One region of the Pantoea sp. SGAir0175 genome, then DNA from elsewhere that is predicted to be linked to it. Evidence: predicted binding sites of a transcription regulator. Region 1 holds the regulator's gene; the other holds the start of a gene.
What was found. The regulator PurR, encoded in region 1, represses purine synthesis genes. The targets are predictions, from matches to a motif close to CANGCAAACGTTTGCNTG.

Region 1 (7,279 bases):
CTCCATCGATTTTTACACCCGCGTGCTGGGCATGCGCGTGCTGCGTCAGAGCGAAAACACCGAATACAAATACACCCTGGCTTTCGTGGGTTACACCGAAGAGAGCGAAGGTGCGGTCATTGAGCTGACCTACAACTGGGGCGTGGATAAATATGACCTCGGCAATGCCTACGGCCACATCGCGCTGGGCGTGGATGATGTCGCGGCGACCTGCGACCGCATCCGTCAGGCGGGCGGTAACGTCACGCGTGAAGCCGGCCCGGTCAAAGGCGGCAGCACCATCATCGCTTTCGTGGAAGATCCGGACGGCTACAAAATCGAGCTGATCGAAAACCAACACGCCGGTCACGGCCTCGGCAACTAATGCCGTTAGTCAGCCTGCTAATTTGCGGGCTGACTTCCCTCTCCTGCTGCACCCTGCGCCGATTTTTGCCATAATGCGCGCTGCCCCATTTCCTGCAATGAGATCCTGATGTCTGAATCAAACGCCTTAAACGCTCTCCATCAACGCTTCCGTGGTTTTTATCCTGTGGTGATTGACGTTGAAACCGCCGGTTTTAATGCGCAAACCGATGCGCTGCTGGAAATCGCCGCCACCACGTTAAAAATGGATGAGGATGGCTGGCTGCACCGTGATGAAACCCTGCATTTCCACGTGGAGCCGTTCGAAGGGGCGATTCTCAATCCCGAAGCGCTGGCGTTTACCGGCATCGACCCCAGCAATCCGCTGCGCGGCGCGGTGAGTGAATATGAGGCGCTGCACGCCATTTTCAAAATGGTGCGCAAAGGTACCAAAGACAGTGGCTGTAACCGGGCGATTATCGTGGCGCACAATGCCACCTTTGATCATAATTTTCTGATGGCGGCGGCAGAGCGCACCGGCATGAAGCGTAACCCGTTCCACCCGTTCGCCACCTTTGACACCGCCGCGCTGAGCGGGCTGGTGCTGGGACAAACGGTACTGGCGAAGGCCTGTAAAGCGGCGGGGATAGATTTTGACAGCACTCAGGCGCACTCGGCACTGTACGATACCGAACAGACCGCCACGCTATTTTGCGAACTGGTGAATCGCTGGAAACGCCTCGGCGGCTGGCCGCTGGCGGTGAGTGAAGAGCCGGCCGAAGACGATGCCTCGGCCTGAGGCCCGTCAGACCGCAGCCAAAAAAAAGCCGACACTGCTGTCGGCCTTTTGCTTATTCTGCTTCTTTGTGCTTCTCAGCGGTCTCTTTGATCAGCGGTTGCAGTTCGCCGCGCTGGAACATCTCAACGATGATGTCACAGCCGCCGACCAGCTCGCCATCCACCCACAGCTGCGGGAAAGTTGGCCAGTTGGCGTATTTCGGTAACTCAGCGCGGATATCCGGATTTTGCAGAATGTCTACGTACGCAAAGCGCTCACCACAGGCAGACAGCGCCTGTACCGCCTGCGCAGAGAAACCGCAGCTTGGCAGTTTCGGCGAACCTTTCATGTACAGCAGGATCGGGTTTTCTGCGATCTGGCGCTGAATTTTTTCAACAGTACTCATTTTTGCCTTCCTTAATCCTTCACTTCGTGTTTGTTTATTGTAGCGACTTCGCCCCGCGACTGAAAACGGGATTTTGCCTTAGCCGGCGCATATCGCCATGTTTGTTAAGTTCGCGCGCCACGAATAACATTTTCATATCATTAATAAGCATTAATCAATTAATAATTAGCAATAATTCCGCTGGGTTAAACAGCTGAAATCGCTCATTTTTGCCCCACTTTCAGTACCGTGACAGATTAATGGAAAAAGACCTTACCTTTTGCAAAAAAAGTGGATTAGAATTGCCCCGGTGCTGATCGTCGATCAGATTTTTCTAACTTTACCGCGGTCTGGCTTCCTGCCGACGGCTTAACCTGTAACCGGACTATGCGTTTACTGATTACGCTTTTCATACTGGCTTTTGCCCAACTGTTCTTTAATGTGGCGGCGGCTTCTCCGCATGCGCCGGTTAATGCCAGTTTGCAGAAAGCGGAGAAAAAGAACGCGCGTGAAGATGAGCGTCGCAAACGACGCCCGGTGAAAACCACCAGCAAAAAGTCACGCCTGACGTCGGTACAGAAGTTCAGGCTGAAAAAACAGCAGAAAAGCGAAACGGTACTTCAGCACACCACCCAGCGCAAATCCTCACTTAAGCTCAGTGCGAAAAAATATGGTCATCAGCGGCTGGCGAAAAAATCGCGTGACGTTGCCGTTGATGATGAAGTGCAGCAGCTGAGCGGCATTAAAATGAGCAAAGCCCACCGCCTGCGCTATCAAAAAGCACGTGAAACCGCGATGACGAAACTGATGGGCCAGCTGGGTAAACCGTATCAGTGGGGAGGCACCTCACCGCACACCGGTTTCGACTGCAGTGGTTTAGTGTGGTACGCCTACAAAGATCTGGTGAAGTTTAAATTTCCCCGCACCGCCAATGAGATGTATCACCTGCGCGACGCCGCGCCGATCAAGCGCGAGATGCTGGAGAAAGGCGATCTGGTGTTCTTCCGCATCAACAACCGCGGCACCGCCGACCATGTCGGGGTTTATCTGGGCAATGGTAAATTCATTCAGTCTCCGCGCACCGGTAAGGACATTCAGATTAGCGCGCTGGGCGAGGATTACTGGCAGAAGCATTACGTTGGCGCACGCCGTATGATGACGCCGAAAACCGTGCGCTAACCTCAGCGTTGCGCAACAAAAAAGCCGGTGGCTGTTCAGCAGCACCGGCTTTTTTATTAATGCAGAATGGCGGTAAAGCTAAAGGCAATAATCATCAGCAGAGCAGCGGCGGTGGTGGTCAATGCCAGTTTTAAATCGGTACTCATCACAACTCCTTAGTCACACAGATTGCATGGTTAAATAATTTTCGCACAGTGATGGGCAAAAATCTCGTGTTATCCGCCCCGGCTTGCTAGAATCGCCGCCTTTCGTTGCGCAACAGATTTAGCGCATGCTGCATTGACAGCCTGCTGAAGGATGTTTCCCTGCCCGATTAAGCAGATTAGCCCTGATATTCAGGGCGCAAAACCATTAGCAGACGCAAACGTTTAACAATATACTTATCAGTAAGTTGCGATAATCCCAGGAGTACCATTTTCATGGCAACCATTAAAGATGTGGCGAAACGCGCCGGGGTCTCAACCACCACGGTTTCGCATGTCATCAACAAAACGCGTTTTGTCGCGGAAGAGACGCGTAACGCCGTATGGGAAGCGATTAAAGCGCTGCACTATTCACCGAGCGCGGTGGCCCGCAGCCTGAAGGTGAATCACACCAAGACGCTGGGCCTGCTGGCGACCTCCAGCGAAGCGCCCTACTTCGCCGAAATTATTGAAGCCGTGGAGAATCACTGCTTTGAGCGTGGTTACACGCTGATTCTCGGCAACGCGCATAACGATCTGCAAAAACAGCGCGCTTATCTTTCGATGATGGCGCAAAAGCGCGTCGATGGCCTGCTGGTCATGTGCTCCGAATATCCCGACGATCTGCTGCAGATGCTCGAAGAGAACCGCAATATCCCGATGGTGGTCATGGACTGGGGCGAATCGCGCGGGGACTTTACCGATACCGTGCAGGACAATGCGTTCCACGGCGGTTACCTCGCCGGACGATACCTGATTGAGCGCGGCCATCGCGATATCGGTGCCATCCCCGGCCAGATGGAACGCAACACCGGTGGCGGACGTCATGCGGGTTTTCTGCAGGCGATGCAGGAAGCGGGCATCAGCGTCCGTCCCGAGTGGATTGTGCAGGGTGACTTCGAACCGGAGTCAGGTTATCAGGCGATGCAGCAGATTCTGAACCAGAAACAGCGCCCGACGGCGGTGTTCTGCGGCGGCGATATCATGGCGATGGGCGCGATTTGCGCGGCCGACGAGATGGGACTGCGCGTGCCGCAGGATATTTCGGTAATTGGCTATGACAATGTGCGCAACGCGCGCTACTTCACTCCGGCGCTGACAACCGTGCACCAGCCGAAAGCGCAGCTGGGGGAAAAGGCACTGGAGATGCTGCTGGACCGCATCACCAGCAAACGTGAAGAGCCGCAGACCATTGAAGTTCAGCCCACGCTGATTGAGCGCCGCTCCGTGGCCGATGGCCCGTTCCGCGATTACCGCCGTTAAGCCGCCTTCTCGCTGAGCCACTCGTGGTTCAGCGTCTCCGCATCGCCCAGATATTCCAGCAACCACGCCAGCGCCGGTGACGCGCGCTGCTCAGACCAGCTGACGCAACACGGGCTGTCCGGAAACGGCTGCGGCAACGCCAGCTCCACCAGCGCGCCGCTGTCCAGCAGCGGGCGCGCCAGGTGCCCCGGCACCATGCCCACGCACAACCCAGCCTGCAGGCAATCCAGCCCGGTTTCCCACTCCGGCACCACCAGACGCCGCTGGTTATCCAGCGTCCACGTCATGCGGCGCGGCAGCGCGCGCGATGTATCTTCCAGCACCAGCGACGGCCAGGCGCGCAGGGTTTCGTCGTCCAGCTGCGGGCTGCGGGCCAGCGCATGCTGCGGACTTACCACACAGCGCCAGTTGAGCGCGCCCATATCCTGAAAGGCGAAGCGGCCGCCGACCGGAATGGCCTGGGTGGCACCAATCGCCACATCGACACGCCCATCAGCCAGCGCGTCCCACACGCCGTTAAATACTTCGTAGCTGATGATCAGCTCCATATCGGGGAAATGGCGGTAAAAATCCTTTACCAGCTGGCGGGTGCGCTGCGGTTTGACGATGCAATCTACCGCGATACTGAGCTGACCGCGCCAGCCGTTAGCCAGCTGCTGACACTGACGGCGCGTGGCCAGCATTTTTTTGATAACAGAACGCCCTTCACGCACAAAATGCTCGCCTGCTGCCGTCAGCACCACTTCGCGATGCTGCCGCTCAAACAGCGGTACCGCCAGCCAGCCTTCCAGCTGGCGCACGGTATAGCTGATGGCAGAGGGCACGCGGTGCAGCTCCTGCGCCGCCGCGCTAAAACTGCCGGTGCGCGCTACCGCGTCCACCACCTCAAGTGCATATTCCGACCACATAGTTTTCCCATCAAAAATTTTAACAGCACCCTGCAAATATTAGCGTTTCACAAAGCCCGCTGCACCCTTTTACACTCCCCGCCGTTCAACCTGCCGAATGAGAAAAACCATGCTGTCATCCAAAGGATTTCTGCCTTACCTTGCCGTGCTGAGCATGCTCGGCTTCCTGGCCACCGATATGTATTTACCCGCCTTCGGCGCCATGCAGCGCGACTTTGCTTCCGCACCGGGCACCATCAGCGCCAGCCTGAGCTTGTTTCTGGGCGGCTTTGCCTGTGCGCAGGTGCTGTGGGGTGTGCTGTCGGACCGCTTCGGCCGTAAGCCGATTTTACTGGCGGGCCTGAGCCTGTTTGCGCTGAGCTGTCTTGCCATGCTGTGGGTGACTAACGTCTGGCTGATGCTGGTGCTGCGCTTTGTGCAGGCGGTAGGCGTGTGCGCCGCAGCGGTGAGCTGGCAGGCGCTGGTGGTTGACCGCTATCCGCAGGCCAAAGCCAACAAAGTGTTTGCCACGATTATGCCGCTGGTGGCGCTGTCACCGGCGCTGGCGCCGCTGCTGGGCGCCTGGCTGATGGCCCATTTTCACTGGCGCGCCATCTTCCTCGCGCTCACGCTGGTGACGCTGGTGCTGCTGTTCGGCACGCTGAAACTGGCCAGCGCGCCGCGTGCGCGCCACGACAGCGCGCCACAGCCGGGCTGGCTGACGCTGCTGGCGACGCGTATTTACAGCGGTAACGTACTAATTTATGCGGCCTGCTCCGCCAGTTTCTTCGCCTGGCTGACCGGCTCGCCGTTTATCCTCGCCGCCGCGGGTCTGAGCCCGGCGGACATTGGCCTGAGCTATATTCCGCAGACCATCGCCTTCCTGCTGGGCGGATTTGGCTGTCGCGCACTGCTGAACCGTTTTCAGGGTGCGCAGCTGCTGCCGTGGTTGCTGATGATTTACAGCCTGAGCATTCTGGGCCTGTTTGCGGTGGCGCTGATCACCACGCCGCCGCTGGTGGCTCTGCTGCTGCCGTTCTGCGGCATGGCGCTGGCCAATGGCGCGATTTACCCGATTGTGGTGTCCAGCGCCCTCGCCCCGTTCCCGCAGGCCACCGGCAAAGCGGCCGGCCTGCAGAATCTGCTGCAGCTGGGCTTATGCTTCCTCGCCAGCCTGATTGTTTCCGCCGGTCTGCAGCAGGCGCTGTTACATACCACACTGGTCATGGTGGCCACGGTGATTCTCGCCTGGGCCGGTTTCCTGTGGCAGCGCAGCGCCAGCGCACAAAGTGATATTGCTCACGCTTCCCGTCCCTGCGAAGATAATTGCTAAGGCAACGATTATCGTTAGCAAACTAACGATAAGCCATTGAATACTGACCTGCGTGAGCATATACTCAGTGGGTCAGCATTTCTGCAACAAATCAATAACATAATGAGCGTATTTTTTAGCGACACTGTCGCTGGGATGGCGTCTGCACGATATTCACCTCCGGAGTTGTGGCAGACATTTCTATTCAGATTCATACCTCTGTAGTACGTCGGCTATCTGGCGCACGGATTTTCCGTGAGTTCTCTCACAGGCCTGAGGAATTTGACTATTCTTTTTCTCAGGTTCAAATCGGAAAGGTGATGGAGAAGCTATGAGTTCATCGTGTATAGAAGAAGTGAGCCTTGAAGAAAACCAATGGTTTCGTATCGCCCATGAATTACTGGAGCGGGCGGACATTCACATCAACGGCACACGCCCCTGGGATATTCAGGTCAGACATGCGGATTTTTTCAAACGGGTCCTGCAGGAAGGATCGCTGGGCCTCGGTGAAAGCTACATGGACGGCTGGTGGGAGTGTGAACGTCTGGATATGTTCTTCCACCGCGTGCTGAAACATCATCTGGATAAGCAGTTACCGCACCATTTTAAAGACACGCTGCGCATTGCTGCGGCGCGCCTCACCAATCTGCAGTCAAAGAAACGCGCCTGGATTGTTGGTAAAGAGCACTACGATCTTGGCAACGATCTGTTTTCACTGATGCTCGATCCGTTTATGCAGTACTCCTGCGGCTACTGGAAAAGCGCGGAAACGCTGGAGCAGGCACAGCAGGACAAGCTGGATATGATCTGCCGCAAGCTGCAGCTTGAGCCGGGCATGACGCTGCTGGATATCGGCTGCGGCTGGGGCGGACTGGCGGAATTCGCCGCGCGTCATTACGGGGTGAAAGTGCATGGCGTGACTATCTCTGCCGAGCAGCAGAAAATGGCGCA
Region 2 (7,279 bases), 620 kb from region 1:
CTGCACTCCAGGAAACTACGCACCTTCAACGAACCGCCCTTCCGCTAAACCCGCTGTTCCGGCCCATGGACGGGCCGGATTTCTGCTGACAACCTTAAATTTTCAGCACCGCCACTTTTACTAACCATGCCAGTACGGCGAGGATAGCCGGCAACATGAGGGTCCAGATCAGTCTGTCATTTAACCGTTCGAACTTTTTATCGATACGCTTCTCCACCTGACCGATCTCATTCATCAGTTGATTGCACATCAGCCCCTGTTCGGTACGCACGCGTTCCACGTCCGCTCTGGTGGCAAAATTTTCAAAACGCGCGGTCAGGACCGCGACATCCTGCTGTAACAGCTGAGTGGTGTTCGCCAGCTGTTCCACGTGTTGGGTTAATCGTACCATTAGCGGTGCTCCCTGATTTCTTAACGCCAGAAGGCGAGGCGGCAACCGATGCGGCAGCGTGCAAACGGGATAATCCATTATCTTGTCCTTCTTCAGCAACCTTGTGTCATCGCCTCACTCCACCGCTATTTAAGCAGAGCGGCAGCAATTAAACATTCAACGATCCCGCCACTGCAGGCAAAAAATTTGCGCATGGCAGAATTTACGGAAAGACAGTAAACAACAGGCCTGAAAGAGAAAAGTGGCGACGGGCAGGAATTGCGAGACATCACGCAAACAATCATTGCGCGCATGTAACAACTTACACGGAAGCCCGGGCGGGCTTCCGTTACACAGCATCAGGCACTCAGCCAGCCGAGTTTAATCACAAACAGAATCGACAGAATCACCAGCGCCGCATTGACCTCTTTGGTGCGGCCACTCAGCAGTTTCACCACCGTCCAGGTAATAAAACCAAAGGCGATACCGTTGGCGATCGAGTAAGTCAGCGGCATGGTCAGCGCGGTCACGGTGACCGGTGCCGCCGTGGTGACATCTTTCCAGTCAATTTCTGCCAGACCGGAAGCCATCAGCACCGCGACGAACAGCAGCGCTGGCGCCGTGGCGTAGACCGGCACGCTACCCGCCAGTGGCGAGAAGAACAGGCTGAGCAGGAACAGAATAGCGACCACAATCGCCGTCAGACCGGTACGGCCGCCGGCGCTGACGCCCGCAGCGGACTCCACATAGCTGGTGGTGGTTGAGGTACCCAGCAGTGAACCGAACAGCGCAGCGGCGCTATCGGCGATCAGCGCACGGCCCATTTTCGGCACGTTGCCCTGCTCATCGGCCAGACCGGCGCGTTTCGTCACGCCCAGCAGCGTGCCGGTGTTATCAAACACGTCGACAAACAGGAACGCAAAGATCACGCTCACCAGGCCTACGTTGAACGCGCCGGCGATATCCAGCTGCATAAAGGTCGGCGCAATCGACGGCGGCGCAGAGAACACGCCCGCGAACGGCGTCAGGCCAATGCCCATCGAGATAAAAGTAACAACCAGAATGCCGATCAGTACGGCTCCGGTGACGCGACGCGCTTCCAGCACCACAATGATAAAGAAGCCAAGCAGCGCCAGCAGCGGACCCGGTTTGGTGAGGTCGCCCAGACCGACCAGCGTAGCCGGGTTATCCACCACGATGCCCGCCCCTTCCAGCGCAATCAGTGCGAGGAACAGGCCAATGCCTGCCGCAATCCCGGCACGCAGCGGCAGCGGAATGCTGGCAATAATCCATTCGCGAATTTTAAAAATCGACAGTGCAAAGAAGATCACCGCCGAGAGGAACACCGCACCCAGCGCGATCTGCCAAGTGTAGCCCATATGCAGCACCACGGTGTAGGTGAAAAAGGCGTTCAGGCCCATGCCCGGTGCCAGCGCGATCGGATAGTTAGCGATCAGGCCCATCAGAATCGAACCGATGGCCGCGGCCAGACAGGTGGCAACAAATACCGAGCCTTTATCCATACCGGTCGCCCCGAGGATGCTGGGGTTCACAAACAGGATGTAGGCCATTGCCAGAAAGGTCGTGATACCGGCAATGATTTCGGTGCGCACCGTGGTGTGGTGAGCTTTTAACTTAAAAAGTTTTTCTAACATCATCATCTCTCATCAGCGGAGACGGCCCGCAGGCCTGCTCTCTCTTGCCAAGGCGTTTTCCCGCTATTCCGCGCGTGGTGGCTAAGCTGACGCGGAAAAAGTGAGGAAAATTATTTTTTTATGCCGGCGTTTTGCCACCGCTGGCAGCAGAACGTCGTGTGCTATCCCCTGTCCACATAGCAATTGCTATGCCACTCCCTGACGCAATCGTTTCCGTTTCAGCGTGCCGTTGCGGCTAAGAAAATTCTGAACCAGAACGAGGCGCGATTATGGTGCATTGCACCACCTGCGCGCAAACGTTTTCCCGCCGTGCGCAGCAGGGGATGAAATATTGCGGTAACGCACGCTTTCACACTCTGCCAGGCGATGGCGCTCACGTTTCTGCTGCGCGTTTCAGCAGCTTAAAAACGCCGGGTTACACTGCGTTTAACCCTTTCGCAACAAAAGAGGCAGTGCAATGAAGCCCGCGATTCTGGTCGTTGATGATGATCGTGCCATCTGCGAATTGCTGCACGATGTGCTGAGCGAACATGTGTTTACCGTTTATAGCTGTCATCAGGGGCGCGACGCCCTGGCGCTGCTGGCGCAGCATCCGGAAATCTCCCTGGTGATGCTGGATATGATGCTGCCCGATACCAACGGCCTGCTGGTATTACAGCAGATGCAGCGTCAGCGCCCTGAACTGCTGGTGATCATGCTGACCGGCATGGGATCGGAAGCCGATATGGTGGTTGGACTGGAGATGGGTGCCGACGACTATATCGCCAAACCCTTTAATCCCCGCGTGGTGGTGGCGCGGGCCCGTGCGGCGCTGCGCCGCTGCGGGCGACTGGCGCAGCCGGAAACGGTGATTGATGACGGCTGGCAGTTTAATGGCTGGCGGCTGGATGATGTGCGTTGTCAGCTGTTCAATCCGCAGCGTGAAAGCGTGCCGCTCACTCAGGGCGAATACAGTCTGCTGCGCGCGCTGGTCGGCCACGCGCGTAAGGTCCTGACGCGCGACCAGCTGCTGGAGCTGACCCACAGCGAGAGCCTCGACGTGTTCGATCGCACCATTGATGTGCTGATCATGCGCCTCAGACGCAAAATCGAGGCTAATCCGCATCAGCCGATCCTGATCCGCACCATTCGCGGACTGGGCTATGTTTTTTCCGCCGATGTGATGCGCCCGTCCGCCGCGGCGCGCGAGACGCAAATCGCCTGATCCATCCAGCGCTGCATCTCGCTCAGTGGCCGGATGCCGTCCAGCGCGTTGGCCGCATGCAGATTAAAGCTGGCGCAGGTATGGGCCAGCTTTAACGTCTGCTGCAGGCTGTAGTTCTGATGGCTGGCGTACAGCACGCCGGCGCAGAAGGCATCGCCCGCCCCGACGCTGCCGACAATCTCCTCTGCCGCTAAGCACCAGGCGGGCTGCCACAGACCGTCGCCCGCTGGCTGCTGGCCCCAGGCGCCTTCCGGGGCATGAATCACCACGCGCTGGCGCACACCCTGCGCCAGCAGCCAGCGTGCCGCCGCAGCAAACGCCGCCGGTGACGCCAGCGTGCCACTGCTGCGCAGCTCGATGCCGGTGAGCGCCTGCGCTTCCAGTTCGTTAATCACCAGATAATCGAGCCAGCGTAGCGCCGGCTTCACCAGCGTCTGATACTCGCCGGCGCGTGAGACCAGATCGAGCGAAGTGAGATAGCCGCGCTGCTGCATCTCCGCCAGCAGCCGGGCACTGCGGGTACCGTACTGCGCATCGGGCTGGTCGAGCTTATCCAGTAACAACAGATAGCCGAGGTGGAAGATGCGGTGCGCGGTGGCAAGGTGAGCGAAGTGCGCCACATCGAGCTGCGCATTGGCCCCGCGCGCATGAAAAAAGGTGCGCTGACCGTCCGGCGCGGTCATCACCTGCGTCATCGCCGTGGCTGACGCACCGATGCGCTGCACGTGCTGACGATCCACATGATGTTCATCCAGCAGCTGCAGCAGATAATCGCCGTCGCTGTCCTCGCCCAGCATCCCCACGGCGGCCAGCGGCAGACCGACCTGCATGCGCGCCAGGGTAAACAGCACATTCAGCGCTGCACCGCCGCTGCATTTCTCGCTGTGGCTAATCTCCGCCAGCCAGCCCTGTTCTGGCCAGTGGCTGATGCGCTGCACGTGATCCACCAGCATATTACCCGCCGCCAGAATGCCGTTGCGTGCTGCCATGTCAGGCCCTCCCGGCGCTGCCAAACACCTGCATCTGCTGGGCCACAACGCTGGCGATGTCGCGTTCAACCGCCATTAACAGTTCGGCGAACGAGTCGTAGCGCGCGTCGCGCTGGGTGATTTGCGTTTCAATCGCCCCGAGCGCCGCCTGCGACATACCGGTGTAGAAGTTGATTTTGTGGATGCCGAGGCTGATGGCGCGGCGGAAATCAGCGTCGCTGATGCCGGAACCGCCGTGCAGTACCAGCGGAATGCCGGCCGCTGCGCGAATCGCCGCCAGACGGTCAAAATCAAGCTTTGGCTCGCCTTTGTATTTGCCGTGCGCGTTGCCGATGGCCACTGCGAGGCAGTCGATGCCGGTTGCCTGGACAAATTCCGCCGCCAGCGCCGGGTCGGTGAATTTATTGCTGTCCGCTTCGCCAAACAGCGCGCCACCCTCATCGCCGCCCACGGCGCCCAGCTCAGCCTCGATCGAAATGCCCAGCGCGTGGCACATCTTCACCACTTCCCGCGTCTGGCGAATGTTCTCGTCATAGCTCAGGGTTGAACCATCGAACATTACCGAGGTGAAGCCGAGGCGAATCGCCTGCATCACCGCATCAAAATGCAGGCCGTGATCGAGGTTGAGCACCACCGGGATGGCGTGCAGCGCCGCTTCGGCACGGATAGCGGCGATCAACGGTTCCAGGCTGACGTATTTAAAATGCACCTCGGCAATGTTGATGATAAACGGCGAACGCTGCTGCTCCGCCGCATGGAACAGCGCGCGCAGAAAGTGGGTATCGAGAACGTTGAACGCGCCGAGCGCGTAACCGTGCTGCTGCGCATGGGCGAGGCCCTGCGCCAGAGAGATCAGTGCCATGGAACACTCCTGTTATGCCAGCCAGCGGTGATATTCGTTACACAGCAGCCAGCGCGGCGCTTCATCCTCATCAATCGGATTAAAGCGCGCCAGCGGGGTAAGAAAGACGTTGTCGTGCTCATCGTCATTGGGCATGGAGACTTCGCCCACCAGCACATCGCCGTAGCCGGTTTCGCCCCAGAAGCTGTGCCAGACACCGGGCAGTAACGTGACGCTCTCGCCGGGTGACAGCCGCAGCTGGGAACCGGCGGCATGGGTCTGGCAGATGCCATCCAGCGTGACCTGTACCGGCGAATCCGCCAGCCGATCGCCGTCGCGATTGTGTAGCGTGACAATCAGGTTGCCACCGCCGCGGTTGATAATGTCTTCCATTTTTTGCGGATGATAATGCATCGGCGTCACCTGCCCTTCGCGCACGTGCATGATCTTCTCCGCATACGGTTTGCCCCACGGTTGTCCGCCGCGTGAACCGTTGCGCAGGGTAAACAGCGTCAGGCCGGTCTGGCTGAAATCATCGGCACCAAAACTGGTGACATCCCAGCCGAGGTGCAGCGCCAGCAGTTCGGCAGCGGCTGAGGTGTCCAGCGCGCGCCACTGGCTGAGACCGTAATCGGCCCACGGCGGCAGATGCACATCCTGCCGCAGAAAGAATTCACGGGTCAGTTGCAAAATAGCGTTAACTTCGGAACGTTGCATAGCTGCGTCTCCGGCGGGCGTCGCGGCGCGCAGTGTGCACCGCGACGCCCGTGTGGCTTATTTCACCGTCCAGCCTTTGTAGCTGCTGACATTGTTACGATCGATTAGCGTTACCGGAATCAGCACCGGCTTATCCGGCGCTGGCTTGCCCTGCAGGATGTCATAGCCAATCTCAACTGCTTTGGCCGCCATCACCTGCGGATCCTGGGCTGGCGTCGCGACAAACAGCGAGCCTTTGCGCTTCAGCGCCTCTTCGCCGTCTGGCGATCCATCGACGCCGACGATAAAGAATTCGCTACGCTGCGCCTGTTTCGCCGCCAGATCGGCACCGATAGCGGTAGGATCGTTGATGGCGAACACGGCATCAATCTTCGGATTGGCCGACAGCAGGCCGGTCATCACTTCCAGTCCGCCTTCGCGACTGCCTTTGGCGTTCTGGTTGTAAGAGAGCAGTTTGATATCCGGGTGGGTTTTCAGCTCATTCATGCAGCCTTCCACGCGGTTCTGCACCGCTGACACCGGTGGTCCGTTGATGATGACCACGTTGCCTTTGGCTTTCAGGCGGTCGGAGATGTATTTACAGGCCATGGCCCCGGCCTGGGTGTTGTCAGAGGTGATGGTGGCATTGGCACCGTCCGCGGCCACGTCCACCGCCACTACCACGATGCCGGCATCACGCGCACGCTTCACCGCCGGCGCGATGCCTTTGGAGTCGGCAGCGTTGAGGATGATCATGTCCACTTTAGCGGCGATGAAGTTGTCAATCTGCGCTACCTGCTGGCCAAGATCATAGCCGCTGGAGACCAGCGTCACGTTGACCTTATCGCCCGCCAGCTGACGCGCCTTGAGCTCCGCCCCTTTGGTGATCTGGACGAAGAACGGGTTAGCCAGATCGCCCACCGTCACGCCGATGGATTTCAGTTCTTTGGCCTGCACAAATGGCGCACTGAACAGCGTCGCGGCCAGCAGTCCGGTGATAATCGGATTAAAACGCATAGTCGATGTTCTCCTGCTTTTTTGGTTTTATGCCCTGATTGCCTTTGCCCTCACCCTGGCCCTCTCCCGCAAGCGGGAGAGGGAACCGTTCTGCGTGGTGTTCAGGTGAAGCACTTGTTTCTAAATCTTCTCTCCGGACAGCCCCCTCTCCCGCAAGCGAGAGAGGGAACCGTTCTGCATGGTGTTCAGGTGAAGCACTTGTTTCTAAATCTTCTCTCCGGACAGCCCCCTCTCCCGCAAGCGGGAGAGGGAACCGTTCTGCATGGTGTTCAGGTGAAGCACTTGTTTCTAAATCTTCTCTCCGGACAGCCCCCTCTCCCGCAAGCGAGAGAGGGAACCGTTCTGCATGGTGTTCAGGTGAAGCACGTTAGTTACCTCTTCGCTCCGGGCTGCCCCCTCTCCCGCGAGCGGGAGAGGGTTGGGGTGAGGGCCAAAGCCAGCGCCCCCCCTCACCCCACGTGATGCCGCGTACGGTACTTATCGATCAGCACCGCAATAATGATCACC

Region 2: a site for PurR is predicted at 2,226-2,243, ahead of C1N56_RS07790 (NCS2 family permease). Genes of this name have one in related genera too.

Annotation. Positions count from the first base shown of each region.
Region 1 covers NZ_CP028081.1:2,326,891-2,334,169, forward strand. The annotation lists gene gloA (lactoylglutathione lyase) at 1-364, shown strand, start outside; gene rnt (ribonuclease T) at 473-1,141, shown strand; gene C1N56_RS10750 (Grx4 family monothiol glutaredoxin) at 1,194-1,526, opposite strand; gene C1N56_RS10755 (C40 family peptidase) at 1,893-2,684, shown strand; gene C1N56_RS10760 (cytochrome bd-I oxidase subunit CydH) at 2,741-2,830, opposite strand; gene purR (HTH-type transcriptional repressor PurR) at 3,104-4,129, shown strand; gene punR (DNA-binding transcriptional activator PunR) at 4,126-5,037, opposite strand; gene punC (purine nucleoside transporter PunC) at 5,147-6,349, shown strand; gene cfa (cyclopropane fatty acyl phospholipid synthase) at 6,660-7,279, shown strand, end outside.
Region 2 covers NZ_CP028081.1:1,708,830-1,716,108, reverse strand. The annotation lists gene C1N56_RS07800 (AMP nucleosidase) at 1-48, shown strand, start outside; gene C1N56_RS07795 (hypothetical protein) at 95-391, opposite strand; gene C1N56_RS07790 (NCS2 family permease) at 730-2,028, opposite strand; gene C1N56_RS07785 (response regulator) at 2,483-3,229, shown strand; gene C1N56_RS07780 (carbohydrate kinase family protein) at 3,166-4,218, opposite strand; gene C1N56_RS07775 (ketose 1,6-bisphosphate aldolase) at 4,220-5,080, opposite strand; gene C1N56_RS07770 (D-lyxose/D-mannose isomerase) at 5,093-5,776, opposite strand; gene C1N56_RS07765 (ABC transporter substrate-binding protein) at 5,834-6,772, opposite strand; gene C1N56_RS07760 (ABC transporter permease subunit) at 7,222-7,279, opposite strand, start outside.